Regions from separate parts of the Streptomyces sp. NPDC005775 genome, predicted to be linked through region 3. Evidence: riboswitches for the same ligand, from Rfam matches in the RefSeq annotation. Region 3 holds a riboswitch; each other region holds the start of a gene.
The links. Region 3 has a riboswitch for thiamine pyrophosphate ahead of ACFYPA_RS07850 (thiamine ABC transporter substrate binding subunit). Riboswitches for the same ligand answer to the same signal wherever they lie in the genome.

Region 1: linked by a shared signal. The riboswitch ahead of thiO (glycine oxidase ThiO) and the one ahead of ACFYPA_RS07850 (thiamine ABC transporter substrate binding subunit) in region 3 are both predicted to bind thiamine pyrophosphate.
Region 2: linked by a shared signal. The riboswitch ahead of thiC (phosphomethylpyrimidine synthase ThiC) and the one ahead of ACFYPA_RS07850 (thiamine ABC transporter substrate binding subunit) in region 3 are both predicted to bind thiamine pyrophosphate.
Region 4: linked by a shared signal. The riboswitch ahead of ACFYPA_RS28395 (purine-cytosine permease family protein) and the one ahead of ACFYPA_RS07850 (thiamine ABC transporter substrate binding subunit) in region 3 are both predicted to bind thiamine pyrophosphate.

The regions. Positions count from the first base shown of each region.
Region 1 covers NZ_JBIAIU010000011.1:74,343-81,888, reverse strand. Annotated here, with positions in the region: gene ACFYPA_RS24725 (Rv2175c family DNA-binding protein) at 1-345, opposite strand, end outside; gene ACFYPA_RS24720 (NAD(P)/FAD-dependent oxidoreductase) at 415-1,596, opposite strand; TPP riboswitch at 1,810-1,922, shown strand; gene thiO (glycine oxidase ThiO) at 1,920-3,101, shown strand; gene thiS (sulfur carrier protein ThiS) at 3,197-3,397, shown strand; gene ACFYPA_RS24705 (thiazole synthase) at 3,400-4,194, shown strand; gene pknB (Stk1 family PASTA domain-containing Ser/Thr kinase) at 4,375-6,297, shown strand; gene ACFYPA_RS24695 (deoxyribonuclease IV) at 6,421-7,278, shown strand; gene ACFYPA_RS24690 (DUF4396 domain-containing protein) at 7,365-7,546, shown strand, end outside.
Region 2 covers NZ_JBIAIU010000008.1:311,980-319,525, forward strand. Annotated here, with positions in the region: gene ACFYPA_RS20735 (metallophosphoesterase) at 1-605, shown strand, start outside; gene ACFYPA_RS20740 (hypothetical protein) at 787-1,611, shown strand; gene thiC (phosphomethylpyrimidine synthase ThiC) at 1,872-3,668, opposite strand; TPP riboswitch at 3,661-3,794, opposite strand; gene ACFYPA_RS20750 (YibE/F family protein) at 3,866-5,206, shown strand; gene ACFYPA_RS20755 (SsgA family sporulation/cell division regulator) at 5,287-5,724, opposite strand; gene ACFYPA_RS20760 (helix-turn-helix domain-containing protein) at 5,826-6,596, opposite strand; gene ACFYPA_RS20765 (DUF5326 family protein) at 6,850-7,059, opposite strand; gene ACFYPA_RS20770 (cupin domain-containing protein) at 7,230-7,546, opposite strand, start outside.
Region 3 covers NZ_JBIAIU010000003.1:99,191-106,736, reverse strand. Annotated here, with positions in the region: gene frr (ribosome recycling factor) at 1-536, shown strand, start outside; gene ACFYPA_RS07865 (phosphatidate cytidylyltransferase) at 536-1,621, shown strand; gene ACFYPA_RS07860 (hypothetical protein) at 1,689-2,219, opposite strand; gene rlmN (23S rRNA (adenine(2503)-C(2))-methyltransferase RlmN) at 2,371-3,477, shown strand; TPP riboswitch at 3,532-3,648, shown strand; gene ACFYPA_RS07850 (thiamine ABC transporter substrate binding subunit) at 3,730-4,833, shown strand; gene ACFYPA_RS07845 (iron ABC transporter permease) at 4,920-6,533, shown strand; gene ACFYPA_RS07840 (ABC transporter ATP-binding protein) at 6,536-7,546, shown strand, end outside.
Region 4 covers NZ_JBIAIU010000014.1:8,776-16,321, reverse strand. Annotated here, with positions in the region: gene ACFYPA_RS28405 (phosphatase PAP2 family protein) at 1-665, shown strand, start outside; gene ACFYPA_RS28400 (hypothetical protein) at 820-1,458, shown strand; TPP riboswitch at 1,664-1,760, shown strand; gene ACFYPA_RS28395 (purine-cytosine permease family protein) at 1,743-3,332, shown strand; gene ACFYPA_RS28390 (hydrophobic protein) at 3,280-3,450, opposite strand; gene ACFYPA_RS28385 (DEAD/DEAH box helicase) at 3,658-5,028, opposite strand; gene ACFYPA_RS28380 (glycoside hydrolase family 2 TIM barrel-domain containing protein) at 5,533-7,546, shown strand, end outside.

The DNA.
Region 1 (7,546 bases), on a different contig from region 3:
GCGGCGCTTCACCTCCGTGCCACGATTCTCACTCAGCGCCTGCGCGGGCGTGCCCGGCAGGCTCGGGTCGGGGGTGAAGAGCCATTCCAGCATCTCCGCGTCGGAGTAGCCGTCGTCCCTCAGGAGCGTCAGGGTCCCCGAAAGGCCCTTGACCACCTTGTCGCCGTCGATGAAGGCGGCAGGCACCTGGAGCGCCCGGTTCTCACCACGCCGTACGGCGATGAGCTGGCCCTCCTTGACCAGCTGGCGTACACGCGTCACCTGGACATCGAACATTTCGGCGATGTCGGGGAGGTGGAGCCAGGCAGGGACGAGAGCATCGATCTTTGCGTCAATCTCGGTCACGGGGACAAGCGTGCCATCCCGGACCGACAGTCGGTACCCGGGCCGCCCGTACGGGGGCCGGTCGGCCCGTCAGAGCGTGGCCGATTTCAGGGGAACGGCGGGGTCGGCGACCCGCTCCGGCGCGAGTTCCGCCCCCGATTCGACGAGTTTGCGCCCCTGCGCCAGATCGCGCGGACGGCCGACCGCCAGTACGGCGACGAGCGCGCCGGCCCGCAGCCAGCACACCGTCCACGACGGCTCGGCCGGATCGCCGCGCCACACCAGCGTGTCGGCCCGCGTGTGGTGGCCCGCGTACTGGACGAAGCGGCCGAACTGCTCGGACCAGAAGTACGGCACGGGGTCGTAGACCGGGGGCGGCCCGTCGCCCACGGAATCAGAGGCGGCGACGGCTGCGGCGACCGTCCGGGGGCCCTGGAGGGCGTTGTCCCAGTGGTGGACGAGCAGCCGCTCGCCGTACCGGGCCGAGGGGAAGGAGGCGCAGTCCCCGACCGCGTACACATCGGGGAGCGAGGTGTGCAGTGACGCGTCGGCGGTCACCGATCCGTCCGGCCCGAGCTCGATGCCCGAACCGGCGAGCCATCCGGTCGCGGGCCGGGCGCCGATGCCGACGACGACCGCGTCCGCCGGGACCGTGCGGCCGTCGGCCAGGACCACGCGGCCGGGCGCGATGCTGTCGACGCGCGCGCCGGTGAGGAGTACGGCGCCGCTCTCGGCGTACCAGCCGGCCATGGGGGCGGCGACCTCGGCGGGCAGCGCGCCGGCGAGCGGGTGGTCGGCGGCCTCGACGACGGTGACCGCGCAGCCGGCCGCCCGGGCGGCGGTGGCGAACTCGGCGCCGATCCAGCCCGCGCCGACGACCACGACGTCGTGCCGGCGTTCGAGGACCGGCCTCAGCCGGGCGGCGTCGTCCAGTGTGCGCAGGAGGTGGACTCCCGGGACGCCCTCGGAGCCGGGCAGCACCAGGGGCTCGGCCCCGGTGGCGACGACCAGGACGTCGTAGGGGACGGGCCCCTCCGGGGTGTCCAGTTCGTGGTCCGCCGCGCGCAGCGCGGTCACGTCGAGGCCGAGCCGCAGGGCGATCTCCAGCGCCTCGAAGTCGATGTCGAAGGCCGAGTCCTCGGCCTTCCCGAGGAGGACCGCCTTCGACAGCGGCGGCCGGTCGTACGGCTGATGCGGTTCGGCGCCGATCAGCGTGACGGGGCCGGTGCAGCCCCGTTCGCGCAGGGCCACGGCGGTCTGCACGCCCGCCATGCCCGCTCCGGCGATCACGACGCGAGTGCCCTGCCGTGCTTCTGTCTGCTGCTGTCCGCTCTGCTCGTCCACCCGTCCACCTTAAGCACCTGACACACCGTCAGGTAGCCGGTGCCCCGCTCACGGTGACCGGATCGCCGCACCCCTGCCCGTGTCCACCGCACCGTCGGCTCCCTTGCCGGGGTCGCGGGGCAACGGTTTAGGGTGGCCGTGCACATCACTCGCGGGAGCCCGGACGCACCGGGCTGAGAGGGAGGCTGGACGGCCTCCGACCGTACGAACCTGATCCGGGTCATGCCGGCGAAGGGAGGGGCTGGACGCCCATGCGTACGCACCCTGCGAACGGGTCCGACGTCCTCGTCATCGGGGGCGGCATCATCGGCCTGGTCACCGCCTGGCGGGCCGCCCGGCGCGGCCTGGCCACCGCGGTCGTCGATCCCGCACCGGGCGGCGGCGCCGCCCAGGTCGCGGCCGGAATGCTGGCCGCCGTCACCGAACTGCACTACGGCGAGGAGATGCTGCTCGGCCTCAACGTCGCGTCCGCCGCCCGCTATCCGGCGTTCGCGGCCGAGCTGGAGGCGGCGAGCGGGCAGGACATCGGCTTCCGCGCCTGCGGCACCCTGGCCGTCGCTCTCGACGCCGACGACCGGGCCCATCTGCGGGAACTCCACGCCCTGCAGCGCCGCTCGGGGCTGGAGTCGGAGTGGCTGACCGGCCGTGAGTGCCGCCGCCTGGAGCCGATGCTCGCCCCGGGCGTACGCGGGGGTCTGCGGGTCGACGGCGACCATCAGGTCGACCCGAGGCGGCTGGCCTCCGCCCTCCTGACGGCGTGCGAGCGGGCCGGGGTCGCCTTCCACCGCCAACGGGCCGAACGGCTCGCGGTCACGAACGGCCGCGCCACCGGAGCCGTGCTGGCCGACGGGACGCGGGCGGCGGCCGATCAGGTCGTGCTCGCGGCGGGCAGCCTCAGCGGCCGGCTCGCGGGGGTGCCGGAGCACGTCGTACCTCCGGTCCGCCCGGTGAAGGGCCAGGTGCTGCGGCTGACCGTGCCTCCCGCGTACGCCCCCTTCCTCTCCCGCACCGTCCGGGCCGTGGTCCGGGGCAGCCACGTCTATCTCGTACCGCGCGAGAACGGCGAGCTGGTCATCGGCGCCACCAGCGAGGAGATGGGCTGGGACACCACCGTCACGGCGGGCGGCGTGTACGAGCTGCTGCGCGACGCGCACGAGCTGGTGCCGGGCATCACCGAGCTGCCGCTCACCGAAACCGTCGCCGGCCTGCGCCCCGCCTCCCCCGACAACGCCCCGCTGCTCGGCCGCACCGCCCTGCCCGGCCTCCACCTCGCCACCGGGCACCACCGCAACGGGGTACTCCTCACCCCCGTCACCGGGGACGCCATGGCACAGCTGCTGGCCGACGGCGAGCTGCCCGAGGTGGCCCGCCCCTTCTCCCCCGGCCGTTTCTCCCCCACCGCCGCCCCCGTACGACAGGAGCAGCCCGCATGACCGAGCCCGTACCCGCCCCCGCGGCCGCGTCCGCGTCCCCGTCCGCGAACAACGACCCTGTGAACGTCTCCGCGAACGTCTCCGCGAACGTCTCCGTGAACGTCTCCGTGAACGGCGAGGCCGTCGCCGTGGTGCCCGGGACCTCTCTGCAGACCCTGGTCGCCTCCATGACGCATGCGCCCTCCGGCGTCGCGGCCGCCCTGAACGAGAGCGTCGTCCCGCGTGGCCAGTGGCCCGCGGCCACCCTCACCGACGGCGACCGGGTCGAGGTCCTCACCGCGGTCCAGGGAGGCTGACCATGTCCGACGACGTCTTCTCGCTCGGCGGCACCGTCCTCGGTTCCCGGCTGATCATGGGGACCGGCGGCGCACCCAGCCTGGACGTGCTGGAGCGGTCCCTGACCGCGTCCGGCACCGAGCTGACCACCGTGGCGATGCGCCGCCTCGACCCGACCGTGCACGGCTCCGTGCTCTCCGTGCTGGAGCGGCTCTCCATCCGTGTGCTGCCGAACACGGCCGGCTGCTTCACGGCGGGCGAGGCCGTGCTCACCGCCCGGCTGGCCCGCGAGGCGCTCGGCACCGACTGGGTCAAGCTGGAGGTGGTGGCGGACGAGCGCACCCTGCTGCCCGACCCCATCGAGCTGCTGGACGCCGCGGAGACGCTGGTGGACGACGGTTTCACCGTGCTGCCGTACACGAACGACGACCCGGTCCTGGCCCGGAAGCTGGAGGACGTGGGGTGCGCGGCGATCATGCCGCTCGGCTCCCCCATCGGCTCCGGCCTGGGCATCCGCAATCCGCACAACTTCCAGCTGATCGTCGAACAGGCGCGGGTGCCGGTGATCCTCGACGCCGGCGCCGGGACGGCTTCGGACGTGGCGCTGGCGATGGAGCTCGGATGCACGGCCGTGATGCTGGCGTCGGCAGTGACCCGGGCGCAGGAACCGGAGCTGATGGCCGCCGCGATGCGGCACGCGGTGGAGGCCGGGCGGCTCGCTTACCGCGCGGGGCGGATCCCCCGTCGCCACTTCGCCGAGGCCTCGTCGCCGGTGGCGGGGCGGGCGGTGCTGGATCCGGAGCGCCCGGCGTTCTGACCCGCTCCCGGGCGGCCCGTGTGGTGCATCTCATGTCCCTGCCGAGGCCCCTCCCGAACCCGGCGCCCCACCCGTTCCGCGGCACGAAATCGCATGTCCCTGTCACGGCTCGGCTGCAGTACGGAGCCGGGACCGCTCCGCCAGTCGGCCGTGTCCGCGGTGCCTCGTAGACTCGGCTCCGTGGATACGACCCTCCAGGACCCTCTCGTCGGGCAGCTGCTCGACGGCCGCTACCGCGTCGATGCCCGCATCGCCGTGGGCGGCATGGCCACGGTCTACCGGGCCATGGACACCCGGCTCGACCGGGTGCTCGCCCTCAAGGTGATGCATCCGGCCCTCGCGACCGACGCCTCGTTCGTCGAGCGCTTCATCCGTGAAGCCAAGTCGGTGGCCCGGCTCGCGCACCCGAACGTGGTCGCGGTCTTCGACCAGGGCGCCCAGGAGCAGTACGTCTACCTCGCGATGGAGTACGTGGCGGGGTGCACGCTGCGCGACGTACTGCGCGAGCGGGGTGCCCTGCAGCCGCGGGCCGCGCTGGACATCCTGGAACCGGTGCTCGCCGCGCTGGGGGCCGCGCACCGGGCAGGCTTCGTCCACCGGGACATGAAGCCGGAGAACGTGCTCATAGGCGACGACGGCCGGGTCAAGGTCGCCGACTTCGGCCTGGTCCGGGCCGTGGGCTCGGTCACGAACACCACCGGGAGCATCCTGGGGACGGTCTCCTACCTCGCCCCCGAGCAGATCGAGCACGGCACCGCGGACACCCGCGCCGATGTGTACGCGTGCGGTGTCGTGCTGTACGAGATGCTGACGGGCGCCAAGCCGCACACCGGGGACTCCCCCGCCCAGGTCATCTACCAGCACCTCAACGAGGACGTCCCGGCCCCCTCCGCCGTCGTCCCGGGCCTCGCGCCCCCACTCGACGCGCTGGTGGCGAGCGCCGCCGCCCGCGACCCCGAGCTCCGCCCGGTCGACGCGGTCGCGCTGCTCGCCGAGTCCCGCCGGGCCCGGTCCGGCCTCACCGACGCGCAACTGGACGCCGTGCCGCCGCAGGCCCTGGCCGAGGTGCGCGTCGCCGCCGAGGACCGCACGAGCGTGATCCCGCGGGTGCTGCCGCCCGGCCAGGGCACCGCCCACCACACCAGCCGGCTGGAGATGCCGCCGCAGCCGCCCGCGCGGGCGGCCGCCCGCCGCGCGGGCCCGGGCCGTCGGAGGCCGCCGCGCGGTGTCCTCGCGGTGGTCCTCGCCGTCCTGCTGGTCCTGGGGGTCGGCGGAGGTGTCTGGTACATCAACTCCGGGCAGTTCACCCAGGTCCCCGCGCTGCTGGGCCAGAGCGAGAAGGCGGCGAAGGAGCGGCTGTCGAAGGCCGATCTCGAACTCAAGGGCGTGCGACGGGACTACAGCGACACCGTCGACCGCGGCAAGGTGATCAGCAGCGACCCGAAGTCGGGCGACCGGATCCGGGGCAACGGCTCGGTCTCGCTCGTCGTCTCGCGCGGTCCCGAGATCGTGACGGTGCCCGATGTCCACGGTGTCGCACTCGCCGGGGCCAGGCGGCAGCTGGAGAAGCGGGGCCTGGTGCCCGGCATGGTCACCAAGGAGTTCAGCGACGACGTGAGCGCCGGTGAGGTGGTGCGTACGGACCCCGAGGCGGGCGCCGAGCGTCACCCGGACTCCGCGGTCGCGCTGGTGGTCTCCAAGGGCAGCCCGGTCGATGTCCCCGATGTCACCGGCCAGTCGGTCGACGACGCGACGGCGGAGCTGGAGGACGCCGGCCTGGACGTCGTCGTCGCGCCGGGCCGGGTCAACTCCCCGGAGGACGAGGGCGACATCGCCCGCCAGTCGCTCGAGGAGGGAGCCGAGGCGGCGGAGGGCGACACCATCACCCTCACGGTCTCCAAGGGCCCGCAGATGATCGACGTCCCGGACGTCACCGGCAAGGACGTCGACGAGGCCCGCGGCGAACTCGAGGACGCGGGCTTCGAGGTCAAGGTCGACCGCCCGTTCCTCTCCTTCAGCGACACCATCGCGAGCCAGTCCGTCGACGGCGGCGACCAGGCCCCCGAAGGCAGCACCATCACCATCAAGACCAAGGGGCTCTAGGTCCTGTCCGGAGACCCGAGTCCGCGCCCCGACGCCCGGCACGCACACCGAACACATGCCCCGACCGCCGCCGCGCCCGCGCTTCGCGTGGACGACGCGGGACTTCAGACAGGACCGATCCGTATGCGCAACCCCGTCGGCGGCCACATCCCGGTGGCCGGCGGCCTCGCCAAGGTCGGCCTGCCCTACGCACGCGAGATGGGCGCGGAGGCCGTCCAGGTCTTCGTGGCCAATCCGCGCGGCTGGGCGACCCCGGCCGGCAACCCGGTGCAGGACGACCTGTTCCGTACCGAGTGCGCCGCCGAGTCCATACCCGCGTACGTCCACGCGCCCTATCTGATCAACTTCGGCTCGCACACGCCGGCGACCGTGGAGAGGTCCGTTGACTCCCTGCGCCACTCCCTGCGCCGGGCGCGCGAGATCGGCGCTCTGGGCGTCGTGGTGCACACCGGCTCGGCGACCAACGGACGGCCCCGGGAGGAGGCGCTGGCGCAGGTGCGCACCCATATGAGGCCGCTGCTGGACGAGCTGACGCATGACGACGACCCGTTCCTGCTGTTGGAGTCCACCGCGGGGCAGGGGTTCTCGCTCTGCTCACGGACCTGGGACTTCGGACCGTACTTCGACGCGCTCGACGCCCATCCGAAGCTCGGCATCTGTCTCGACACCTGCCACATCTTCGCCGCGGGACACGACCTGACCGGGCCGACGGGCATGAAGGAGACCCTGGACCTGCTGGTGGAGACGGTCGGCGAGGGCCGCCTGCAGCTGATCCACGCCAACGACTCCAAGGACGTGGCCGGGGCGCACAAGGACCGGCACGAGAACATCGGGTCGGGCCACATCGGCGAGGAGCCGTTCCGGGAGCTGTTCTCCCACCCGGCCACCGAGGGCGTTCCGCTGGTCATCGAGACACCGGGCGGCAAGGAGGGCCATGCGGCGGACGTGGCCCGGCTGAAGGAGCTGCGCGGCCGGGGCTGACGGGTGAACGACTGCCGGGAATACCCCAGGGGGGTATATCGTTCTTGCTGTCGGCAGGAACCGCTCCTCGGCATTGGGGGTTCACCATGCAGGACCACACAGAGCACGCTCAGCACGCGCGGGGCACCGGCCACAGCAGCCATGCCGACCACTCCGGTCACTCCAGTCATCCCGGTCACGGCTCGGGCGGCGCCAGCTGGGCGACGGCAGCGCGCGCCACACTCCACTGCCTCACCGGATGCGCCATCGGCGAAGTCCTCGGCATGGT
Region 2 (7,546 bases), on a different contig from region 3:
GCTACTGCAAGGCACTGATGGGCAACCACGAACTGCTGCTCATCGGCGCCAAGCGGTTCGGCGACACCCCCGTCAACTCCGGCGCCGGAACGGCCACCTTCCAGGCCGCCTGGCTGCTCAACGGCGGCCAGAAGACCGACATGGAGCGGCTCCAGGACGTCCACCTCCAGTGGATGTCCCGGCTCGACGCCGTCGTCGAGGAGGACGAGCACCTCCTGATGCACTCGGACACGACGGCGTACCTCGATTACGGCTCCACCATCGAGGACGTCAACGACACGGTGCACGCCATTCTCACGCGGAACGACGCCGATGAATGCTGGGACCTCTTCCGCAAGCTGACCAAGCGGTTCGCCTTCCGCGACGAATCGGGTCCGCAAGCGGTGCAGGAGCTCATGGCGGCCTACGGCGGCAGACGCGTCGTCCATGGTCACAGCCCCATTCCCTACCTCCTCGGCGAGGTCGGCTCCGAGGACGGCGAGGACCGGTCGGCTCCGCTGGTGGACGGTCCGCACGTGTACGCGGGCGGGCTCGCCATCGCCATGGACGGCGGAGTGACCATGGCCGGAAAGCTACTGGTCGTGCAACTGCCCCTGCATGACTGACGTTCTCCGGGGAAGACGCATCCCGACCTGAATACGGCGACCACTGGGCCTATTTACGGAAACCCCCTGTCACCCCGTGCCGTGGGCGCTCTACCATCGGCGTATCAGTAGCAGGCTCTCCTCCGTTTCCGCCCGACTGCCCGGTTCGCGCGGGCGCAAAGGCCCTACGGAGCATCGGGGGATGCACATGAACAGCGCTCCGCACCTGCTGGCCGAGGACCGGCCCGAGTACGAGCGGATCCTCGACGACGCACTGCGTCACGCCCATGAACGACCGGATCTGGCCGCTGTCGGTGAACGCCTCAATCCGGTGCAGCTGCGCACGATGGCGATGGCGGCCACCGCGCTGATCACCGCCGCGGCCGCCACCGAGTACGAGCACTACGTGAAAGCCCGCGAGGAGGTCCGCGCCGCGGCCGCCGGACCGGACGAGGACGGAGCCCAGGACGCCGGCCCGCACGGCCCCCGCCAGTCGGGCGCCGGCGTAGGAGTCGTCATCACCACCCTGGCGCCGGTGCTGGCAGGCACAGCCGCGGTGATCTTCCTGCTCATCGGCTACGTCCTGAAGGCCCTCGACCCGCCCCCGGCGTTCGCACGCACCATGGTCGGCGCGGGCTGGTTCTTCGTTGCGGCCACGGCGGCCGCCATGCTCGTCGCCGCGGTCGGCCTCCTCATCACCGCTCTGCGCAACGGCTCGACCTCGGTGCCCGCCGAGGAGCAGGGCGAGGAACTGCCGGAGGACGCGGCACGCGCCAGGGAGGCCTGGCGGCACGCCCTGCTGGAACGCGGCATCCTGCCGTTCCTGCGGGACGCCCTCGCCGACCCCGGGGCCGCACCGGCCGCGCGCATCCCGCACCGCTCGGCCAACCGCATCCCGAAGATCGGCTACAGCAGGCCGGACTTCTCCAGCCCCGACGACGGCCCGGCTGCCGCGCCCCGGCCGACGTTCACCAGCCCGGACTTCACCAGCCCCGACTTCGGCGGCCCGGAACACGAGCTGGAGTGACCGCGGCGGGCACGCAATCCTCACGCCCCAAGCCCACCCCGCCTCACCCCCCTCCCCACACCCCCGCCGCCCCGCCTCGGCTGTGGCGTCCTACGATGCGTCAGTCCTCCGGCGGACCCTCCCGCCGGGCGACAGCGTGACGGAGTGCAGCGTCCACCTGCTGCCGGATGACGGCGACAAGCCGTTCGCGGCGGGTTTCGCGGAGGCGGACCGGCCAGGACTGGTGGCCTGGCGGGCCCCCCTCCGCTGAAGCGGGCAGGTCAGTCGGCCGTCTCCGCGAGCGGCAGGTACACCCGGTTCCCCGATGCCGCGAACTCCTCGGACTTCGCCTTCATACCCGCCTCGACGTCGTCGCTGCTCAGACCCATCTGAGAGCCGTACTTCGATGCGATGGTCTGAGAGATCTTCATCGAGCAGAACTTCGGCCCGCACATCGAGCAGAAGTGCGCCGTCTTCGCCGGCTCGGCCGGCAGCGTCTCATCGTGGAACTCCCGCGCGGTGTCCGGGTCGAGGGCCAGATTGAACTGGTCCTCCCAGCGGAACTCGAACCGGGCGTCCGACAACGCGTCGTCCCAGTCCTGCGCCCCCGGGTGCCCCTTGGCGAGGTCCGCCGCATGGGCCGCGATCTTGTAGGTGATGACCCCGGTCTTCACGTCGTCCCGGTTGGGCAGACCGAGGTGCTCCTTGGGCGTCACGTAGCAGAGCATCGCCGTACCCCACCAGGCGATCATCGCGGCGCCGATGCCCGAGGTGATGTGGTCGTACGCCGGCGCCACATCCGTCGTCAGCGGGCCGAGCGTGTAGAACGGCGCCTCCTCGCAGATCTCCTGCTGGAGGTCGATGTTCTCCTTGATCTTGTGCATCGGGACGTGGCCCGGCCCCTCGATCATGGTCTGGACCCCGAACCGCTTGGCGACCGTGTTCAGTTCGCCGAGCGTACGCAGCTCCGCGAACTGGGCCTCGTCGTTGGCGTCCGCGATCGACCCGGGCCGCAGCCCGTCGCCCAGGGAGTACGTCACGTCGTACGAGGCGAGGATCTCGCAGAGCTCCTCGAAGTGCTCGTAGAGGAAAGACTCCTTGTGGTGCGCGAGACACCACGCCGCCATGATCGAGCCGCCCCGGGAGACGATGCCGGTCTTGCGCCGGGCCGTCAGCGGCACGTACGGCAGGCGCACGCCGGCGTGCACCGTCATGTAGTCGACGCCCTGCTCGGCCTGCTCGATCACGGTGTCCTTGTAGACCTCCCAGGTCAGCTCCTCCGCCCTGCCGTCGACCTTCTCCAGGGCCTGGTAGAGCGGCACGGTGCCGATCGGGACGGGGGAGTTGCGAAGAACCCACTCACGGGTGGTGTGGATGTTGCGGCCGGTGGACAGATCCATGACGGTGTCGGCGCCCCACTTGGTCGCCCAGGTCATCTTGTCCACCTCCTCCTCGATGGAGGACGAGACCGCGGAGTTGCCGATGTTCGCGTTCACCTTCACCAGGAACCGCTTGCCGATGATCATCGGCTCGATCTCCGGGTGGTTGACGTTGACCGGCAGCACGGCCCGGCCGGCGGCGATCTCCTCGCGCACCACCTCGGGCCCGACGTTCTCCCGGATCGCGACGTACTCCATCTCCGGGGTGATTTCGCCCCGGCGGGCGTACGCGAGCTGGGTGACGGGACGGCCGTCCCGGCTGCGCCGCGGCTGCCGGGGGCGGCCGGGGAAGACCGCGTCCAGATTGCGCAGCCCACCGCGCGGTGAGGTGTGCTTGAGCCCGTCGTCCTCGGGCCGTCCGGGACGCCCCGTGTACTCCTCGGTGTCACCGCGGGCGATGATCCAGTGCTCCCGCAGGGGCGCCAGTCCCCGGCGGACATCGGTCTCGGTGGTGGGATCGGTGTACGGCCCCGACGTGTCGTACAGCGTCACGTCCTTGCCGTTGGTGAGGTGCACCTGACGAACCGGCACCCGGAGGTCCGGGCGTGAGCCCTGGACGTAACCCTTGTGCCAGCCGATGGACTTCCCGGCCTCGTCGTTCTGGTTCGAGGCAGGCGTGCGTGCATCCGATGTGGTCATGAGACCTACTCCCTACGCCGGCATTACCCGGTAACAGGTTCGGCGGTCGGCGCAGCCTGTCCCGTACGGACGTACGGAGATCAGCGCCCTCTCAGCCCGGTGCTCCGAGCTCCCGCGTGTGCAAAGGTGCCACCACGCTAGCGCCCTTGTTGGCGAGCTGAACAGAGGGCCCCTTGTCTTCTTGCGATGATCTGCCGGTGACGTCCCCTCATAGCGACCCCGAACCGCAGGGCCATCAGCACACGCACTCCCACAGCCACGGCCCCGCCGCTCCCGTCTCCGGTCATCTGCGCAAGGTGATCGCCGCCGTGCTGATCCCGTTCGCGGCGGCGGTAGTCGTCGGGCTCGTGGTCCTCTGGCCCGGTGGTGCGCCGGCGCACGAGCGCACCGGCGTCGGCTTCGACCGGCAGACCCAACAGGGCAAGGTGGTGAACATCGACAAGGTCGACTGCAAGGACGTGAACGCCTCGCAGCTGCCCGTCAGCGGCGAGAACGCCCCGCCCACCGGCGACCAGGCCGAGGGCGACGACGGGGCCGCCCTCTGCAAGAAGGCGACCGTCGAGATCACGAGCGGGAAGGACGACGGCCGGAAGTTCGTCGAGGTCGTCCAGCCCGACGCACCCCGGCAGCTGCGGGACGGTCAGGGGGTGGTGGTCGCGTACGCCCCGGACGCACCCCATGACCTCCAGTACTCCGTCACCGATGTGAACCGGAAGTTCCCGTTGATGCTGCTGGCGGGGATCTTCGCGCTGGTGGTGGTCGCCGTGGGCCGAATGCGCGGGGTGATGGCCCTGGTGGCGCTCGCCCTGTCGTTCGCCGTGCTGACCCTCTTCATCCTTCCGGCCATCCTGCAGGGCTCCAACCCGCTGGTCGTGGCGGTCGTCGGAGCGAGCGCGATCATGCTGATCGCGCTCTACATCTGCCACGGGCTGACGGCCCGCACCTCGGTCGCCGTCATCGGCACCCTGATCTCACTGCTGCTCATCGGACTGCTCGGCTCGCTCTTCATCGGCTGGGCGAGCCTGAGCGGGAACACCGATGACAACACCGGTCTCATCCACGGCCTGTATCCGCACATCGACATGAGCGGGCTGCTGCTGGCCGGCGTCATCATCGGTTCGCTGGGAGTGCTCGACGACGTGACGGTCACCCAGACCTCGGCGGTCTGGGAACTGCACCAGGCGGACCCGACGATGAGTGCGAAGAAGCTCTACCGGGCAGGGATCAGGATCGGACGCGACCACATCGCCTCGGTGGTCAACACCCTGGTGCTCGCCTACGCGGGCGCGGCGCTTCCGTTGCTGCTGCTGTTCTCGGTCGCCCAGAGCGGCGTGGGGACGGTGGCCAACAGCGAACTGGTGGCGGAGGAGATCGTGCGCACACTGATCGGCTCGATCGGGCTGGTCGCCTCGGTCCCGGTGACCACCGCGCTCGCGGCGCTGGTTGTCTCCGCGGACCGCGCCGGTTCCGGCGTGGACGCAGGACCTCCGCCTCCCGTACGGAGCGGCAGGGGACGCCGTCGTCGGGCGAGGTCCTGAGTGCCCGAACACGGAGAGCGATTCACCCGTTCGGCAGGTGTGCTGTTCGACCGGCAGGCAGGCCAAGGGCACGGGCTTCGTCAGCCGGCGTTCTGTTCCTCGGCCAGAATCCGCCCCAGTGCCTCTTCCAGATTGCCCTCGAAGTCACCCAGCGTGCACTCCTGCCCGAGCGGCACGAGTTTGTCCGTCCGGTCGAGAAATGCCACGAGAGGTGCCGTACCGGCCCTGAAGAGGGCTCGGTCGGCCCCCACCTGGAGCCTGATGTGGACATCGGACAGCCCTTCGGGCTCGGTCGGCCCGATGTGTACATCGCCGTCACCACTGGGGCTGTTGAGGCCGTCGAGCAGCAGCTCGCGGCCGAAAGCCCAGGTGACGGGGGCGTCGCCGGGCAGATGGAAGGTCATCCGGATCGCGTACGGATCGCACACTTCGTACCGGAGCTCCACCGGGATACGGAAAGAGAGCTCCTCGGAGACGAGGAAGCTCATCATGACCTCAGCTTGAACCGACTCGCGCATCGTTCAACCCCGCAGTAGATGAATCTGGCCAGGAATGATCCCCCATGGCCCTATTGACGCCATCGTGGTGCACGCGATAGCAGATCACAAGGAGTGATTTTTCAGATACTGATAGAGAACACGAACGAACGCAAGAGGCTGGCCACTTCGCCACGTAGTCGTTCGACTGCGGGGAGCAACCGTTCTTCCTGGTCGAGGGGGACCGAAATGGCCATCGCGGCTGCCGTGAATCCGGCCGTGATCGGAATGGCCGCGCAGACCGTGCCGAGGGCGTACTCCTGTCGTTCGATGACAGGTTCCATACGCTCGATCGACCGCAGCCGCTCAAGGAGTGCCGGACGGTCGCGCACGGAGTAGCGGGTCAGCGGGCGCACCGGATGCCGGTCCAGGTGGTCCTCGCGGGCCTGCTCGTCGAGCTGGCTCAGCAGACACTGGCCGATCGCGTGGGCGTGCCCCGTCTCGCCGAAGGCCGCCCACTCCTCCACCGCCGGAGCCGCCGGGGTGTCCGCGACCGCGACGAGTTCGATCTCACCGTCGCGGTAGACGGCGCAGTACACCGGGGCGCCGATGATGTCCCGCCACCGCCCCAGGGACTGGGTCATTCTGCTGCGCCGATTCTGCAGCGCGCCGTCGTCCACCAGCCGCTCCGCGGCGGCGCCGAAGAGGAAGACACCGTTCTCCCTGCGCAGATACCCCTCGTGGGTCAGCGTGCGCAGCAAGTGGTAGGCGGTGGGAAGGGGGAGCCCCGCTTCCCGTGCGAGCTGTTTGGCCGGAGCCCCGTCCCGATGGGTGCCCACAGCCTCCAGCAGCCTCAGTGCCCGCTGCACCGATCCGATCAACGTCGGTACAGCGGTACTCGATGCCGTGGTCAACGGTCACCCCCAGGCATGGTGACGGGCGGTCAGCCCGCCTGTGGGGGCCGCCCCCACAGATCTGCCGCAGGCCTGGGGTCCAGAAGGCCGGATGCCGTACAAACCACTGGTCAGGGTGGCTACTGACGGTGTTTTCCCAGGTGGCGGCAGCGGACTGTCACTGTATCGGGAGCATCCGGACGAGGTGCCGTTTCACCTTCCGCTTAGCTCAGCTGGGCTAATCACCCGGCCGGCCGCGCGGTAACCGGTCGCGCTACCAGTCGCCTCGCGAGGAGGACGACATGAACTTCCGTACGACGAAGACGAGCCCGCCGATCAGGATCACGAAGATCAGGACCTTGAACAGCAGACCGATCACGAAGCCGACGATGCTGGCGATCAGGCCGCCGAACACGACGATCGCGATGACGGGCACCGCGATCCACTTCACCCACCAGGGCATTCCCGCGAATATCTCCCGCACGGCCATCGTCCATACCTCGTCTCTGTGAGTTCCTGCTTCGATGCTAGAGGTGTCCGGGCGGGCTGCGGGGGCCCTGACCCCTTGAACTCCCCTGATCGATCCCCTAGGGATCCCCGAGACGCGGCTCGGCCCTCGGGGGGCCACAACTCCGTCCCGGCGCGATGGACGACTCAGCCCTCGGGCGGCGAGAACACCACCATCACGCGCAGGTCCTCCGTGATGTGGTGGAACTTGTGGGCGGTGCCGGCAGGCACGTACACGACACTTCCTCTGCCTACCTGCGTGGTTTCCATGCCCACGGTGATCGACGCACGTCCGCTGACGACGAGGTAGACCTCGTCCTGGTTGTGCGGCTGCTGCGGGTCGAGTGCTCCGGCGTCCAGGGCGTACAGACCGACAGACATGTTCCGTTCGCGGACGAACTGGAGGTAGGCCCCGTCGTTGGCGGCCCGTTCCGCTTCCAGTTCGTCCAGTCTGAATGCCTTCA
Region 3 (7,546 bases):
AGGCCGAGGAGAAGATGGAGAAGGCCGTCGTCGTCGCGAAAGAGGACTTCGCCGCGATCCGCACCGGCCGTGCGCACCCGGCGATGTTCAACAAGATCGTCGCGGACTACTACGGCGCGCTGACCCCGATCAACCAGCTGGCCTCGTTCTCGGTGCCCGAGCCCCGTATGGCCGTCGTGACGCCGTTCGACAAGACCGCGCTGCGCAACATCGAGCAGGCCATCCGCGACTCGGACCTCGGCGTCAACCCGAGCAACGACGGCAATATCATCCGGGTGAACTTCCCCGACCTCACCGAAGAGCGCCGTCGCGACTACATCAAGGTCGCGAAGACCAAGGCCGAGGACTCCAAGATCTCGATCCGGGCCGTCCGCCGCAAGGCCAAGGAGACGCTCGACAAGCTGGTCAAGGACAAGGAGTCCGGCGAGGACGAGGTGCGCCGCGCCGAGAAGGAGCTCGACGACACCACCGCGAAGTACGTCGCGCAGGTGGACGAGCTGCTGAAGCACAAGGAAGCCGAGCTGCTCGAAGTCTGATGAACGACTCCTCCTGGGGCGTCCCGCAGGGCGCCGGCCACCGGGCTGCGCCCGAGATGCGGGCCGCTCCGGCGGGTCCTGCATACGATGTGCATGACGCCCAGCAGACTCGGCCCATGCCCATCGTGCCGGACGTTCCCGACGCAGGTAGAGACGCTGACGACCGTGATGACCGGGACCAGGGGGCCGGACGCCTGAGCGGCGGCCCCCTGTTCCGTGACGAGAAGCCGCAGGAGCCCATGTCCACCGCGCCGCCACCTCCGCAGAAGAAACGTGCGGGCCGTGATCTGGGCGCCGCCATAGGGGTCGGCGTCGGGCTCGGTGCCGTCGTCGTCGCCTCGCTCTTCATCGTCAAGGCCGTCTTCGTCGGTGTGATCGTGGTCGCCGTCGTCGTGGGCCTGTGGGAGCTCACCTCCCGGCTGGAGGAGCGCAAGGGCATCAAGGCGCCCCTCGTACCGCTCGCGATCGGTGGCGCGGCCATGGTCGTGGCCGGTTACGCACGGGGCGCGGAGGGCGCTTGGATCGCCATGGCCCTCACCGCCTTGGCGGTGCTCGTCTGGCGGATGACCGAGCAGCCGGAGGGCTACCTCAAGGACGTCACGGCCGGCGTCTTCGCCGCGTTCTACGTGCCGTTCCTCGCGACCTTCGTCGCCATGCTCCTGACCGCCGACGACGGACCGCAGCGTGTCCTGACCTTCCTGCTGTTGACGGTCGTCAGCGACACGGGCGCGTACGCCGTCGGCTGGCGCTTCGGCAAGCACAAGCTCGCCCCGCGCATCAGCCCCGGCAAGACCCGCGAGGGCCTGTTCGGTGCCGTGGCCTTCGCGATGGTGGCCGGTGCGCTCTGCATGCAGTTCCTGATCGACGACGGTGCGTGGTGGCAGGGACTGCTGCTCGGCCTCGCGGTCGCCGCCAGCGCCACCCTCGGCGACCTGGGCGAGTCCATGATCAAGCGGGATCTCGGGATCAAGGACATGGGAACGCTGCTCCCCGGGCACGGCGGGATCATGGACCGGCTGGACTCCCTGCTGCCGACCGCACCGGTCGCCTGGCTGCTGCTGGTCATTTTCGTCGGCTCCGGCTGAGCGACGCGGGCATGCACACGCGTGAGGGCCCCTCGTCCGCGGACGAGGGGCCCTCACGCATGTGATGTCAGGCACGGTCGCGAAGGGCAGAGCGCATGTGGTGATGGAGCTCCAGGGCCCGGCGGCGCATCCACAGGATCCAGAAGCAGAACGCGACGACACCCACCGCGAAGACCAGGGGGAAGACCAGCGAGCCGTCGGTCGTGGCCCCCAGGACGACCAGGCCGACCGCGGCCAGTCCCATGAAGCCCAGCCAGTACGGCAGCCACCGGCCTCCGCGCTCGATCTTCCCCAACTGATCGTCGACCAGCCGCCGCATCACCGCCCGCTCCTCGGGATCCCGCGGCACCTCGCGGTGCCGGATCTTGCGGGTCAGGCCGGCGATGGTACGGGTGTCGGCGCCGGTCGCGCGGCTGGTCCTACGGCGCTGAAAGGCCAGGGCCCCCATGACCACCACGGTGTAGAACAGGCCCTGGATCACCCATAAGCCCGGATGCGCGTCCCCGCGGAAGAGGGCGCCGAGGCCCACGCCCAGCACGAGGACCACCAGTCCCTGCGCCATCAGACTGTCACTGAACCAGTGCTTCACGGTGTGCACAGCACGTACCTCCTGCGACGTCGACGGATGTCCCTGTCATGTCCCGGATACCCCGTTCGCCCCGGACCATCAGGGCCACGGCAGCCCGCGCCGGGGCCGTCCCGGGTGACGAGCGGGGGCACCGCCGCGCGTCTGCGACACTGGAAGAACCATGCCTAAGCCCGGAGAACTCACTTTCGTCGCGCCCCGCGGAGCCAAGAAGCCCCCGCGGCACCTCGCCGACCTCACGCCCGCCGAGCGCAAGGAAGCAGTCGCCGCGATCGGCGAGAAGCCGTTCCGCGCCCAGCAGCTCTCGCAGCACTACTTCGCGCGGTACGCGCACGACCCGGCGGAGTGGACCAACATCCCGGCCGCGTCGCGGGGCAAGCTCGCCGAGGCGATGTTCCCGGACCTCATGTCCGTGGTCCGCCACATCAGCTGCGACGACGACACGACCCGCAAGACGCTGTGGAAGCTGCACGACGGGACGCTGGTCGAGTCCGTCCTGATGCGGTACCCCGAGCGCGTCACGATGTGCATCTCCTCGCAGGCCGGCTGCGGCATGAACTGCCCGTTCTGCGCCACCGGACAGGCCGGTCTCGACCGCAACCTCTCCACCGCCGAGATCGTCCACCAGATCGTGGACGGCATGCGGGCGCTGCGCGACGGCGACGTTCCGGGCGGACCGGCCCGGCTCTCCAACATCGTCTTCATGGGTATGGGCGAGCCGCTCGCCAACTACAACCGCGTCGTCGGCGCCATCCGCCGGCTGACCGACCCGGAGCCGGACGGCCTCGGGCTCTCGCAGCGCGGGATCACCGTCTCCACCGTGGGTCTCGTCCCCGCGATGCTGCGCTTCGCCGACGAGGGCTTCAAGTGCCGTCTCGCCGTTTCGCTGCACGCCCCGGACGATGAGCTGCGCGACACCCTCGTGCCGGTGAACACCCGGTGGAAGGTGCGCGAGGTACTGGACGCCGCGTGGGAGTACGCGGAGAAGTCCGGACGCCGCATCTCCATCGAGTACGCGCTGATCCGCGACATCAACGACCAGGCCTGGCGGGGCGACCGGCTGGGCCGGCTGCTCAAGGGCAAGCGGGTGCACGTCAACCTGATCCCGCTGAACCCGACGCCCGGCTCGAAGTGGACGGCCTCGCGGCCCGAGGACGAGAAGGCGTTCGTCGAGGCCATCGCCGCCCACGGGGTGCCGGTGACCGTCCGCGACACCCGGGGTCAGGAGATCGACGGGGCCTGCGGACAGCTGGCGGCGTCCGAGCGCTGACGGCCGCGCTCACGGCCGGAAACGGCCGTGTAGCCTGGGCTCGAATTCAACTTCATATTCCGACAGGGGAGCGCCACAGCGCTGAGAGTGCGGCACCAAGGACAGGTTGGCCGCAGACCCTCTGAACCTCGCCCGGGTCATTCCGGGTAGGAAGTTCGGACCTTACTCAAGCTGTTGCGCCCTGCCCGCTTCCGGTCTCCGCCGGTGCGGGCAGGGCCGCGTCTCTTCCTGGTCACCCCCAGGAGGAATCACATGAGCACCACCAAGAAGATCGCGGTGACGGCCGTCGCCGCCGCGCTCGGCGCGAGCGCGCTCGCCGGATGCGGAAGTTCCGACGACTCGGCGTCCGGTTCCGGAAGCACCGGCAGTTCCGGCTCCAAGACCGTCACCCTCGTCAGCCACGACTCCTTCAACGCCTCCAAGGGCGTGCTGAAGGAGTTCACCAAGGAGACCGGCTACACGGTCAAGGTGCTGAAGAGCGGCGACGCGGGCGCCGCCCTCAACCAGGAGATCCTGACCAAGGGCTCGCCCCGCGGCGACGTGTTCTTCGGCGTCGACAACACCCTGCTCTCGCGCGCCCTCGACAACGGCCTGTTCACGCCGTACGAGGCGAAGGGCCTCGACCAGGTCCCCCCCGATGTCCAGCTGGACGCCGCCAAGCACCGGGTCACCCCCATCGACACCGGTGACATCTGCGTCAACTACGACAAGAAGTACTTCGCCGACAGGAAGCTCGCTCCGCCGCGGTCCTTCGACGACCTGGCGAAGCCCGCGTACAAGAACCTGCTCGTCACCGAGAACGCGGCGACCTCCTCGCCGGGCCTCGGCTTCCTCCTCGGCACCGTCGCCACGTACGGCGAGGACGGCTACCAGGACTACTGGAAGAAGCTGAAGAGCAACGGGGTCAAGGTCGTCGACGGCTGGGAGCAGGCGTACAACGAGGAGTTCTCCGGCTCCGCCGGCGGCAAGAAGGCCAAGGCCGACCGGCCGCTCGTCGTCAGTTACGCCTCCAGTCCGCCCGTCGAGGTGCTGTACGCGGACCCGCAGCCGAAGACCGCGCCGACCGGTGTCGCCACCGGGACGTGCTTCCGCCAGATCGAGTTCGCCGGTCTGCTCGACGGAGCGAAGAACGAGGCGGGCGGCAAGGCCCTGCTGGACTTCCTGATCGGCAAGAAGTTCCAGGAGGACATGCCGCTCAACATGTTCGTCAGCCCCGTGACGAAGGGCGCGAAGGTACCGGACCTCTTCACGAAGTTCGGTGCCACCGTCGACAAGCCGACGACCGTCGCCCCGGACGAGATCGCCAAGAACCGTGAGCAGTGGGTCCAGTCATGGTCCTCGCTCGTAGTGAAGTAGCGAAGACTCCCGTACGCGGACCGGGCGCGCGCGGGAGGGCCGCGCGCGCCCGGTCGCTGCGCGGGGGCGCGGTGCGGCTCGGCCTGATGGCCGTGCCCGTGGTGTTCTTCGCGTTGTTCTTCGCCTACCCCGTCGTCGCGATCGTGGGGCGCGGGCTCAAGGCCGACGGCGTGTGGCAGTTCGGACGGTTCGGCGAGGTGCTGAGCCGGCCGGACATCCAGGATGTCCTCTGGTTCACGCTCTGGCAGGCCCTTGCCTCGACCGCGTTGACCCTGCTGATCGCGCTGCCGGGTGCCTATGTCTTCGCCCGGTTCGACTTCCCCGGCAAACAACTGCTGCGGGCCGTCGTCACCGTGCCGTTCGTCCTGCCGACCGTGGTCGTCGGTACCGCGTTCCTCGCGCTGCTCGGCCGCGGTGGCTTCCTCGACGAGCTGTGGGGTGTACGGCTCGACACCACGGTGTGGGCGATCCTGCTCGCCCATGTCTTCTTCAACTACGCCGTCGTCGTGCGCACCGTCGGCGGACTCTGGGCGCAGCTCGACCCGCGGCAGGAGGAGGCCGCGCGGGTCCTGGGCGCCGGGCGGTTCGCCGCCTGGCGGCGTGTCACCCTCCCCGCCCTCGGGCCCGCCGTGGCGGCCGCGGCGCTGATGGTCTTCCTCTTCACCTTCACCTCCTTCGGTGTCGTACAGATCCTCGGCGGACCGGGCTTCTCCACGCTGGAGGTGGAGATCTACCGGCAGACCGCGCAACTGCTCGACCTGCCCACGGCCGCAGTGCTCACCCTGGTCCAGTTCGTCGCGGTCGGCGCCGTACTCGCGGTGCACGCGTGGACCGTGCGGCGCAGGGAGACCGCGCTGAAACTCGTCGACCCGGCGCAGACGGCCCGCAAGCCGCGCGGCGCGGGACAGTGGACGCTGCTCGGCGGGGTGCTGCTGACCGTGCTCGTGCTGATCCTGCTGCCGCTCGCCGTCCTGGTGGAGCGGTCGCTCGATGTGTCCGGCGGGCACGGATTCGCGTACTACCGCGCACTCGGTTCGGCGGAGGCCAACAGCGGTACGTTCCTGGTCGCGCCGATCGAAGCGATCGGGAACTCGCTGCGCTACGCCCTGGTCGCGACCCTCATCGCCCTGGTCGTCGGGGGACTCGCGGCAGCCGCCCTGACCAGGAAGGCGGGCCGGCTCGTCCGCGGGTTCGACGCGCTGCTGATGCTGCCGCTCGGCGTCTCCGCCGTCACCGTCGGCTTCGGCTTCCTGATCACCCTCGACGAGCCGCCGCTGGATCTGCGCACCTCCTGGATCCTGGTGCCGCTCGCCCAGGCGCTCGTCGGTGTGCCCTTCGTCGTACGCACCATGCTGCCGGTCCTCAGGGCGGTGGACGGGCGGCTGCGCGAAGCCGCCGCGGTGCTGGGCGCCTCGCCGCTGCGGGCCTGGCGCGAGGTGGACCTGCCGCTGGTGCGGCGGGCGCTGCTGGTCGCCGCCGGATTCGCCTTCGCCGTGTCGCTGGGTGAGTTCGGGGCGACCGTGTTCATCGCGCGGCCCGACAACCCGACGCTACCGGTGGCCGTCGCCAGGCTGCTGGGACGGTCCGGCGAACTCAACTACGGCCAGGCGATGGCCCTCAGCACCATCCTGATGCTCGTGTGCGCAGTGTCGCTGCTGCTGCTCGAACGTATCCGCACGGACCGATCCGGGGAGTTCTAGAGATGCTGACACTGGAATCGGCCACCGTGCGCTTCGGCGAACGTGCCGCGCTCGACGCGGTGGACCTGGAGGTGGCCGAGCACGAGATCGTCTGCGTCCTCGGACCGAGCGGCAGTGGGAAGTCCACCCTGCTGCGGGTGGTGGCAGGACTCCAGGAGGCCGACGGCGGACGAGTGCTGCTCGACGGCGCGGACCAGAGCGGTGTGCCGGTCCACCGGCGCGGCCTCGGCCTGATGTTCCAGGACCACCAGCTGTTCCCGCACCGCGATGTCGGTGCCAACGTCGCCTTCGGCCTGCGGATGCACGGTGTGAAACGGGCCGAGCAGGACCGCCGGGTCGCCGAACTCCTCGACATGGTGGGCCTCCCCGGCGCCGAACGACGGGCCGTCGCCGCGCTGTCGGGCGGCGAACAGCAGCGCGTCGCCCTCGCCCGGGCCCTCGCCCCCCGGCCCAAGCTGCTGATGCTGGACGAGCCGCTCGGCCAGCTGGACCGCAGTCTGCGCGAACGCCTCGTCGTCGAACTGCGCACGCTCTTCGCCCGGCTGGGTACGACGGTGCTCGCCGTCACCCACGACCAGGGCGAGGCCTTCGCGCTCGCCGACCGCGTCGTCGTGATGCGCGACGGCCACATCGCGCAGGTGGGCACACCCCTGGAGGTCTGGCAGCGTCCCGCCTCCGCCTTCGTCGCCCGCTTCCTCGGTTTCGACAACGTGGTGGAGGCGATGGTGACCGGCGAGGCCGCGGCGACGGACTGGGGCAAGGTGCCGGTGCCGGCGGGGTCGCCGCAGGGGGCGTGCGATCTGCTGGTGCGACCGGCCGGGGTCCTGATCGGTGCTCCGCAGGACGGCCTGCGCTGCACTGTGGGCGCGCGCACCTTCCGCGGCAACCACGTCGCGGTGAAGCTGCACCCGGAGGTCGGCCCCGTCCTGGACGCGGAGTGCGCGCTGAACAGCACTCCGGACGAGGGCGCGCGGGTCGGCGTCACGTTCGCCTCGGCGGAGAGCGTCGTGCTG
Region 4 (7,546 bases), on a different contig from region 3:
CTGTGCCCTTCGGTCTCCTCCTCGTCCTCGTCGAGGGCCGATGGCGCCCGCTCCGCGTCATGGACGCGGGTGCGGCGCGGCGATTGCACGAGACCGCCCTCGCACACCCTGCGTGGACGAGCACACTCCGCTTCCTGTCGGACTGGGTCTGGGATCCGGCGACGCTCCGTGTCGTGGTCGCCCTGCTGACGGCCTGGCTGCTCTGGCGCCGCGCCTGGCGGCTGGCCGCCTGGTCCGGCGTCACGGCTGTGGCGGGCGCGCTGACCGGGCTGCTGGTCAAGACCGTGGTCGAGCGGGCCAGGCCCTCCTTGGCGGACCCGGTGGCGCAGGCACCGGGCTTCTCCTTCCCCTCCGGCCACGCGATGACCGCCACCACCTCGTTCGCCGTGCTGGTCCTCGTGCTGCTCCCGCTGGTGCCCCGTGGCTGGCCGAGACACCTCTGCTGGAGCGTGTCGGTGTTCTCGGCGCTGGGCGTGGGCTTCACCCGGGTCGCCCTGGGCGTCCACTGGTTCAGCGATGTGGTCGGCGGCTGGCTCCTCGGCCTGGCCGTGGTCGCGTCGACCACCTGGGCCTTCGAGGCGTGGCGCGCCGATTCCGGCCGTAGCCGCAGCACGGTGGCCGAGGGCCTTGAACCCGAACTGAACGAGGACGCTCCTGAGCGGTGACCCATGGGCGGGCCGCCCGGAGTCTTCGGACCCGCCATCCCTCCGGCTTCCGCCGACGCCGGCCGTGCGACCGCACGCGCGGTCCGTTGCCTCGTTCGTGGCCGGGCGGGCGGCGGTGCCGGCCGGCTCGGCCCGGGCAGGCCAGACTGTCGCCATGGCAAAGCAGCGGTTGCACTTCGACGGATGGATCGGAGCCGTCGGCACGGCCTCGGGGACACGGCTCGTATGCGGGCACTGGCCACGGTCGCCCTTCGGGGCGTTCAGCGACGTCATGATCGAGCACCCGGACGGAGAGCGCCGTCTGCTCGCCCCCTCCCGCCACATCGCCGAATTCGTCGCGGGCACCTACACGTTCGAGCACGTCGAGGTGGTGCCGGTCGAGGTCAGGCGTGACGGGAACCGTTGGTCCGTCAGGGCGGGGCCGCTCGTGCTGGACCTCGTGACAGGTTCCCGGACACTCCTGGGCCGACTGCTGTGCGCGGTGCCCGCGCCCCTGGCCCGCAGCCGCTCCTGGGCCGCCGTCTGCGACGTACCGGCCCGCCTGCTGCCGGGTGTCCGTACGCTGGGGAGCGCGGGTCCGGACCGCCGCGAGTGGTACGGGGCCCGGGACCTGCACCGTGTTCGAGCGGCGACCGCCATCCTCGGCGGGCGGGATCTCGGCGTACTCGCTCCCGTGGACCCGCCGGTCACCTTCGGGTTCGGTTCGGCGCCCCGCGACCCTTCGGTCGTCCGGGTCACCTCCACCGTGGAGATCACCGTGCCCCCCGGCCACCGGCCCACCTCCCCGGGCTGACGGTCACGGCCCGCGGCACTCGCGTCGTCGCGCCGCGGGAGTCGGTCGCGTGGCCGGCTTCGGCGGCCGCGCCGCCTCCCCACGGCAGCCTCTCGCAGCACCCACATAGCTCAACCAGGCTCATCAGCACGCCAGGAGCCGGCCGTCAGCGAAGGGGCGGAGCCCTGTCGTCCGGGCCCGCACGCGTGGGTTAGCCTTGCCGACGCAATCCGACACGGGGTGCCCCGACCAGCGGGGCTGAGATCACACCCGTCGAACCTGAACCAGTTAGCACTGGCGGAGGGATGTCATTCATGTCGTTTCCACCTGCGCCGAGCGGCCCGGCGGTCACCCGCCCCCCGTCCGTTTTCGAGGGACGGGCTCCCTCCGGCGTCGGCCACCTGCGCATCGAGACCCGCGGGATCGCCCCCGTGCCGGACTCGCACCGCTACGGCGGTCCAGGGCGGCTGTTCACCGTCTGGTTCGCTCCGAACCTCACCATGACGGGCGTCTTCACCGGCACGATCGGCATCGTTCTCGGGCTCGACTTCACCACGGCGCTGGTGGCTGTGGTGCTCGGCACCCTCGTGGGCGCCGTTCCCACCGCGTACCTCGGGACCTGGGGCGGTCTCACGGGGGCAGGGCAACTGCCGCTGGCCCGCCTCGCTTTCGGCCGGGCCGTTGCCGTGCCGGGCGTGCTGCAGTGGCTGTCGTCGATCGCGTGGGACGCGCTCATCGGCCTCTTCGGCGGGGACGCGCTGGCTCGCCTGTTCGGGTGGCCGTTCTGGCTGGGCGTACTCGCGATGATGCTGGGGCAAGGCGTACTCGGTGTGCTCGGCTACGAGGCGATACACCGACTGCAGAAGATCATGACCTTCGTGCTGGCCGCGGCCTTCGCCGCGCTGGCCGTCAGACTCCTCCACGGCGTCCACCCGACCACGACCGGGACGGTGCACGGCGCCGACCGCGCCGGCGCTTTCGTGCTCACCAGCACCATCGCGCTCAGCCTCGCCCTGTCCTGGGCCCCCTACGCCAGCGATTTCAGTCGGTATCTGCCACGGTCCGCTTCCCGCCCCCGCATGTTCTGGTACGCGCTTCTCGGCATCTCGGTCTCCTTCGTGGCCGTGCAGGCGCTCGGGCTGTGGGGGGCATCGGCCTTCACCGACCAGACCGCGAAGGGGGTCGACGAACTGCTGGGGGGCGGCGCGCTCGGCGCGTTCGGGCTGCTGGCCGTCGCGCTGGCCGCACTGTGCAGCAATGCGATGAACGACTACAGCGGCTCGTTGGCCCTGCAGACGGCCGGGGTGCCGATCCCCCGGCCGGCGGCGGCGGCCCTGTCTGCCGTACTCGGCTTCCCACTGGTGCTGTGGATGCACGCCGCGGACACGACGGCGCGCTTCCAGAACGTGCTGCTGTTCGTCGGCTACTGGATCCCCGGTTTCGTGGCGGTGGTGGCCGTCGACTGGTTCGCACGCGCCAGGGAAAGGGGGAAAGCACCGTTCGAGCTGACTTCCGAGAGCGACCGTCCACAGCCGTCGTGGCCCGCTCTCGTGGCGTTCGTCGTCGCTTTCGGCGCGGCGGTGCCGTTCATGGACACGAGCCTGTACGTGGGACCGGTGGCTGCGGCACTGCACGGCGCGGACCTCGCCTACTACGTCGCGTTCGTCGTAGCCCTCGCCGTGTACGCACCCCTGCGGCTGCGCCGCCGCGCAGACGTGGGGGGGGGGGGGGGGGGCGGGGGGGGGGGGCCCCCCCCCCCCCCGCCCGGCGGGGGGGGCCCCCCCGGGGGGGGGGGCCCCCCCCGGGGGGCGCCCCCACCCCGCACTGCTGACTTGTCGACGACTACCAGCGGTACCAGCGACCACGGCGGCCGCCCGCTCCGGCGGAACGCATGACGAAGCCGAGCAGCCAGACAGCCAGCACGATCACAGCCACGATCCACAAGGCCTTCAGTGCGAATCCGGCACCGAAGAGAACGAGCGCGAGCAGGAGAACGAGAAGCAGGGGAACCATAGGAATCAACCTCCAGGACATCGAGTGCCCTGACCACCTCTTCTCATGCATCCGAAATCGCGGGTTTCTCCGCCGGGGCCGAGGGAACGAGACATCGCTTGACCGGCTCTTCCGGCAGCCGCTGATGTCCTGCTCGGCCGCAGCGGATCGCCGCGCTCCACCGTGTGGAGGCAGTGCTCGGCCCCGTACCCCGGCACGCCGTCCGGGTCAACGGCCCTTGCGCACCCGGGCCGCCGCGCGTGCTTCCGCTGTCTTGCGGGCGTCGGTCGCCTTGCGGGACTCCTTGGGGCGGCCGGGCCGGGTGCCCATACCTCGGAACGGGGCATTGCCGGTGCCCTTGCCTTCGATCGGCGGGCGCTTCGCTCCGGTGATGGCGGTCAGCTTCTCCTCGCCGGAGCGCACCTGCGTGACGGTCGGCCGGATCCGGGCTTCGCTCATGATCCGGTTGACGTCCCGCCGCTGGTTCGGAGTCACCAGGGTGACCACGTTCCCCGACTCCCCGGCGCGGGCCGTACGCCCGCCACGGTGCAGGTAGTCCTTCGCGTCGGCCGGCGGGTCGACGTTGACCACGAGGTCGAGGGCCTCGATGTGAATGCCCCGCGCCGCGACGTTGGTGGCCACCAGCACGGTGATCTCGCCGTCCTTGAACTGGGCGAGCGTGTGTGTGCGCTGCGGCTGCGACTTCCCGCTGTGCAGGGCGGCAGCCCGTACACCGCTGGCCCGCAGATGGCGGGTGAACTGGTCCACGCCGGCCTTGGTGTCCAGGAACATCAGGACCCGGCCGTCCCGCGCGGCGATCTCGGTCGCGGTCGCGTACTTGTCTGCGGGATGAATGTTCAGAACGTGGTGTTCCATCGTGGTGACCGAGCCCGCCACGCGGTCGAGCGAGGCCACTGCCGGCTCGTGCAGGTAGTTCTGCACCAACTGGTCGACATGACGGTCGAGCGTGGCCGAGAACAGCAGCCGCTGGCCGTCGGAGCGGACCTGGTCCAGGATTTCCGAGACCTGCGGCAGAAACCCCAGGTCACACATCTGGTCCGCCTCGTCGAGCACCGTGATCCGCACCTGCTGCAGATCACAGAACCGACGCGATACCAGGTCGGCGAGCCGCCCCGGCGTCGCCACGACCACTTCGGCGCCGGCCCGCAGCAGCGCCGCCTGCCGGTTGATCGCCAGCCCGCCCACCACCGTCGCCAGCCGCACGTTCAGCGCCTGTGCGTACGGTGCCAGCGCGTCGCTCACCTGCTGCGCCAGCTCCCGGGTCGGCACCAGGACCAGTGCGAGCGGCCGCTTCGACTCCGCGCGCATACCCGCCGTCCGCGTCAGCAGCGCGAGCCCGAAGGCAAGCGTCTTGCCGGAGCCGGTCCGCGCACGGCCGAGGACGTCACGGCCGGCCAGCGCGTGGGGCAGGGTCGCCGCCTGGATCGGGAAAGGTTCCGTCACACCGAGTCGGGCCATCGTCGCGGTCAGCTCCGACGGCAGCCCCAGCGCCTCGAAGGACTCGACCGGGAGCAGCTCAGGGGCAGCCGTCTGCGGTGTGGTGCGTTCGCCCTTCGGGGCGGGCTGCTTCGCGTTCATGGGGGAACCTTCCTCGGCCTGGCGCCCGGAACGCGCCGGGGCCCGTACCTCTCGGTACGGGCCCCAACGGTTGTGAAGCGTGCCCCCAGTTTACCAGTGGGCGCCCTGGCGCATTCCGGCCCGTCGGCACGCCCGCTGTCGTGACCGGACCTCGGCCCGGGCAGCTCCTGCTCCTGCGGAGGGCCGCCCTTGCCGTCATCCGTCCTGCCCGCCCGGCCGGGTATCGCCCATGTTCCGATTCGGCCATTCGCCTGGCATGGAACTCGACCGTGGATCATGGACGCCGAGTTGCGGGCGGTGACCGGGCCGTTGCTGCCACCGTGGCCGAAGCGGTCGAGGCGGCGCCGGGCGGTCCGGTCCGACCCAGGGCACCCAGCCGTCAGAAAACAACAAAATCTGACGTTGTCATTGTGGTGGTTGTGTTCCCTTTCTAGGGTGGGCGCGTCTCAACAGGTGTCCCCGTCACACCCGTTGCACATCCTGGCGCACTAGGAAGGCCCTGCTATGGCCCACCCGAACTCGTCCCCCCACTCCCACCCGCATCACGGATACGTGAGCCGCCGCCGTCTCCTCGAGGCAGGCGCCGCCGTACTCGGCGGCCTCGCCCTGTCCGGCGCCCCGCCGCTCTCCCGCGCGTTCGGCGCAGCCGGCGACGTCCCGGCCGGCGGCGACGAGTGGAACGGACACATCGACGTCTTCCGGCTCGGCACCGAGCCGGCGCACACCACACTCATGCCGTACGCGAACCTCAAGCAGGCTCTCGCCGCCGACCGCACCACGTCCCCATGGCGGCAGAGTCTCGACGGACCATGGAAGTTCGCGTACGTGGACCGGCCCGCCGACAAGATGGCGGACTTCTACCGCACCGACCTCGACGACTCCGGCTGGGAGAACACCCCGGTCCCCTCGGCCTGGCAGCTGCACGGCCACGACTATCCGGTCTACGTCAACATCACCTACCCGTGGTGGGGGCCCAACGGCCTCGGCGAGGACGCCCAGCCGCCGGCCGCACCAACCCGGTACAACCCCGTCGGCCAGTACCGGCGCACCTTCACCGTGCCGAAGAGCTGGGCGGGCCGGCGCACGTTCCTGCACTTCGAGGGAGTCAAGGCCGCCCACTACGTGTGGATCAACGGCCACCTGACCGGGTACCACGAGGACTCGTACACCCCGGCCGAGTACGACATCACCCCGTACCTCAAGGACGGCACCAACCAGATCGCCGTCGAGGTCTACCGCTACTCCGACGGCGACTGGCTCCAGGACCAGGACATGATCCGGCTGAGCGGCATCTTCCGGTCGGTGTATCTGTACTCGACGCCCGGCGTCCACCTGCGGGACTTCAAGCTCGACACCCCGCTCGGCGACGGGTACACCACCGCCGAGCTGTCGGTCACCGCGCAGGTACGGGACTACGCGGGCGACGCCGGCGAGGCGGCGTACACGGTCGAGACACAGCTGTACGACGCCTACGGGCACGCGGTGTGGGCGCGTCCGCTGGCCCAGCGCGCCTCACCGGCCGGTGGTGAGGTGACCGTCAGGGGCGCCAGGTCCGTTCCCTCACCGCGCCTGTGGTCCGCCGAGGACCCGTACCTGTACACCGCCGTCCTCCAGCTCCGCGATCCCTCGGGCAAAGTCGTCGAGGTGCTCTCGCACCGGGTCGGTCTGCGTGAGTTCGCGCTCACGGACGGGCTGATGCGCATCAACGGGAAGCCGGTCACCTTCCGCGGCACCAACCGTCACGAGATGCACCCGGAACGCGGATCGGCTCTCAGCCGCGCCGACCTGGTCGACGACATCGCGCTCATCAAGCGGCTGAACATCAATTCGGTCCGCACCTCTCACTACCCCAACAACCCGCTCTGGCTCGAACTCGCCGACGAGTACGGCCTCTATCTCGTCGACGAGACCAATCTCGAGACGCACGGCATCCGCGACCAGTACCCGGCCGACCGGGCCGACTGGACCAGGGCGTGCGTAGACCGGGCGCGGAACATGGTCCACCGCGACAAGAACCACGCCGGTGTCGTCATCTGGTCGCTGGGCAACGAGGCCGGCTCCGGCTCCGCGTTCCGCGCCATGCATGACTGGATCCGCTCCTACGATCCGACTCGCGTCATCCAGTACGAGGGCGACGACGGCCCCGCCACCAGCGACATCCGCTCCCGCATGTACGAGTCGCCGAGCCGGGTGGAGGCCCGGGCGAAGGACACCTCCGACACCCGCCCGTACGTGATGATCGAGTACGCCCACTCGATGGGGAACTCGACCGGCAATTTCAGCGAGTACTGGGACCTCATCCGGCGCTACGACGTTCTGCAGGGCGGCTGGATCTGGGACTTCGCAGACCAGGCGCTCACCTGGCCCACGCCGACGCGCAAGCTCCTCACCGAGACCGGACCCGCCGGCCTGAAGGGCGAGGTCATCAACCCCTCGGGCTCGTTCGACCGCGCGCACGGCGTGAGCGGCGCCACCGTCTTCGCGCGTGACGACCGGCTCGACCTGACCGGCTCGCTCA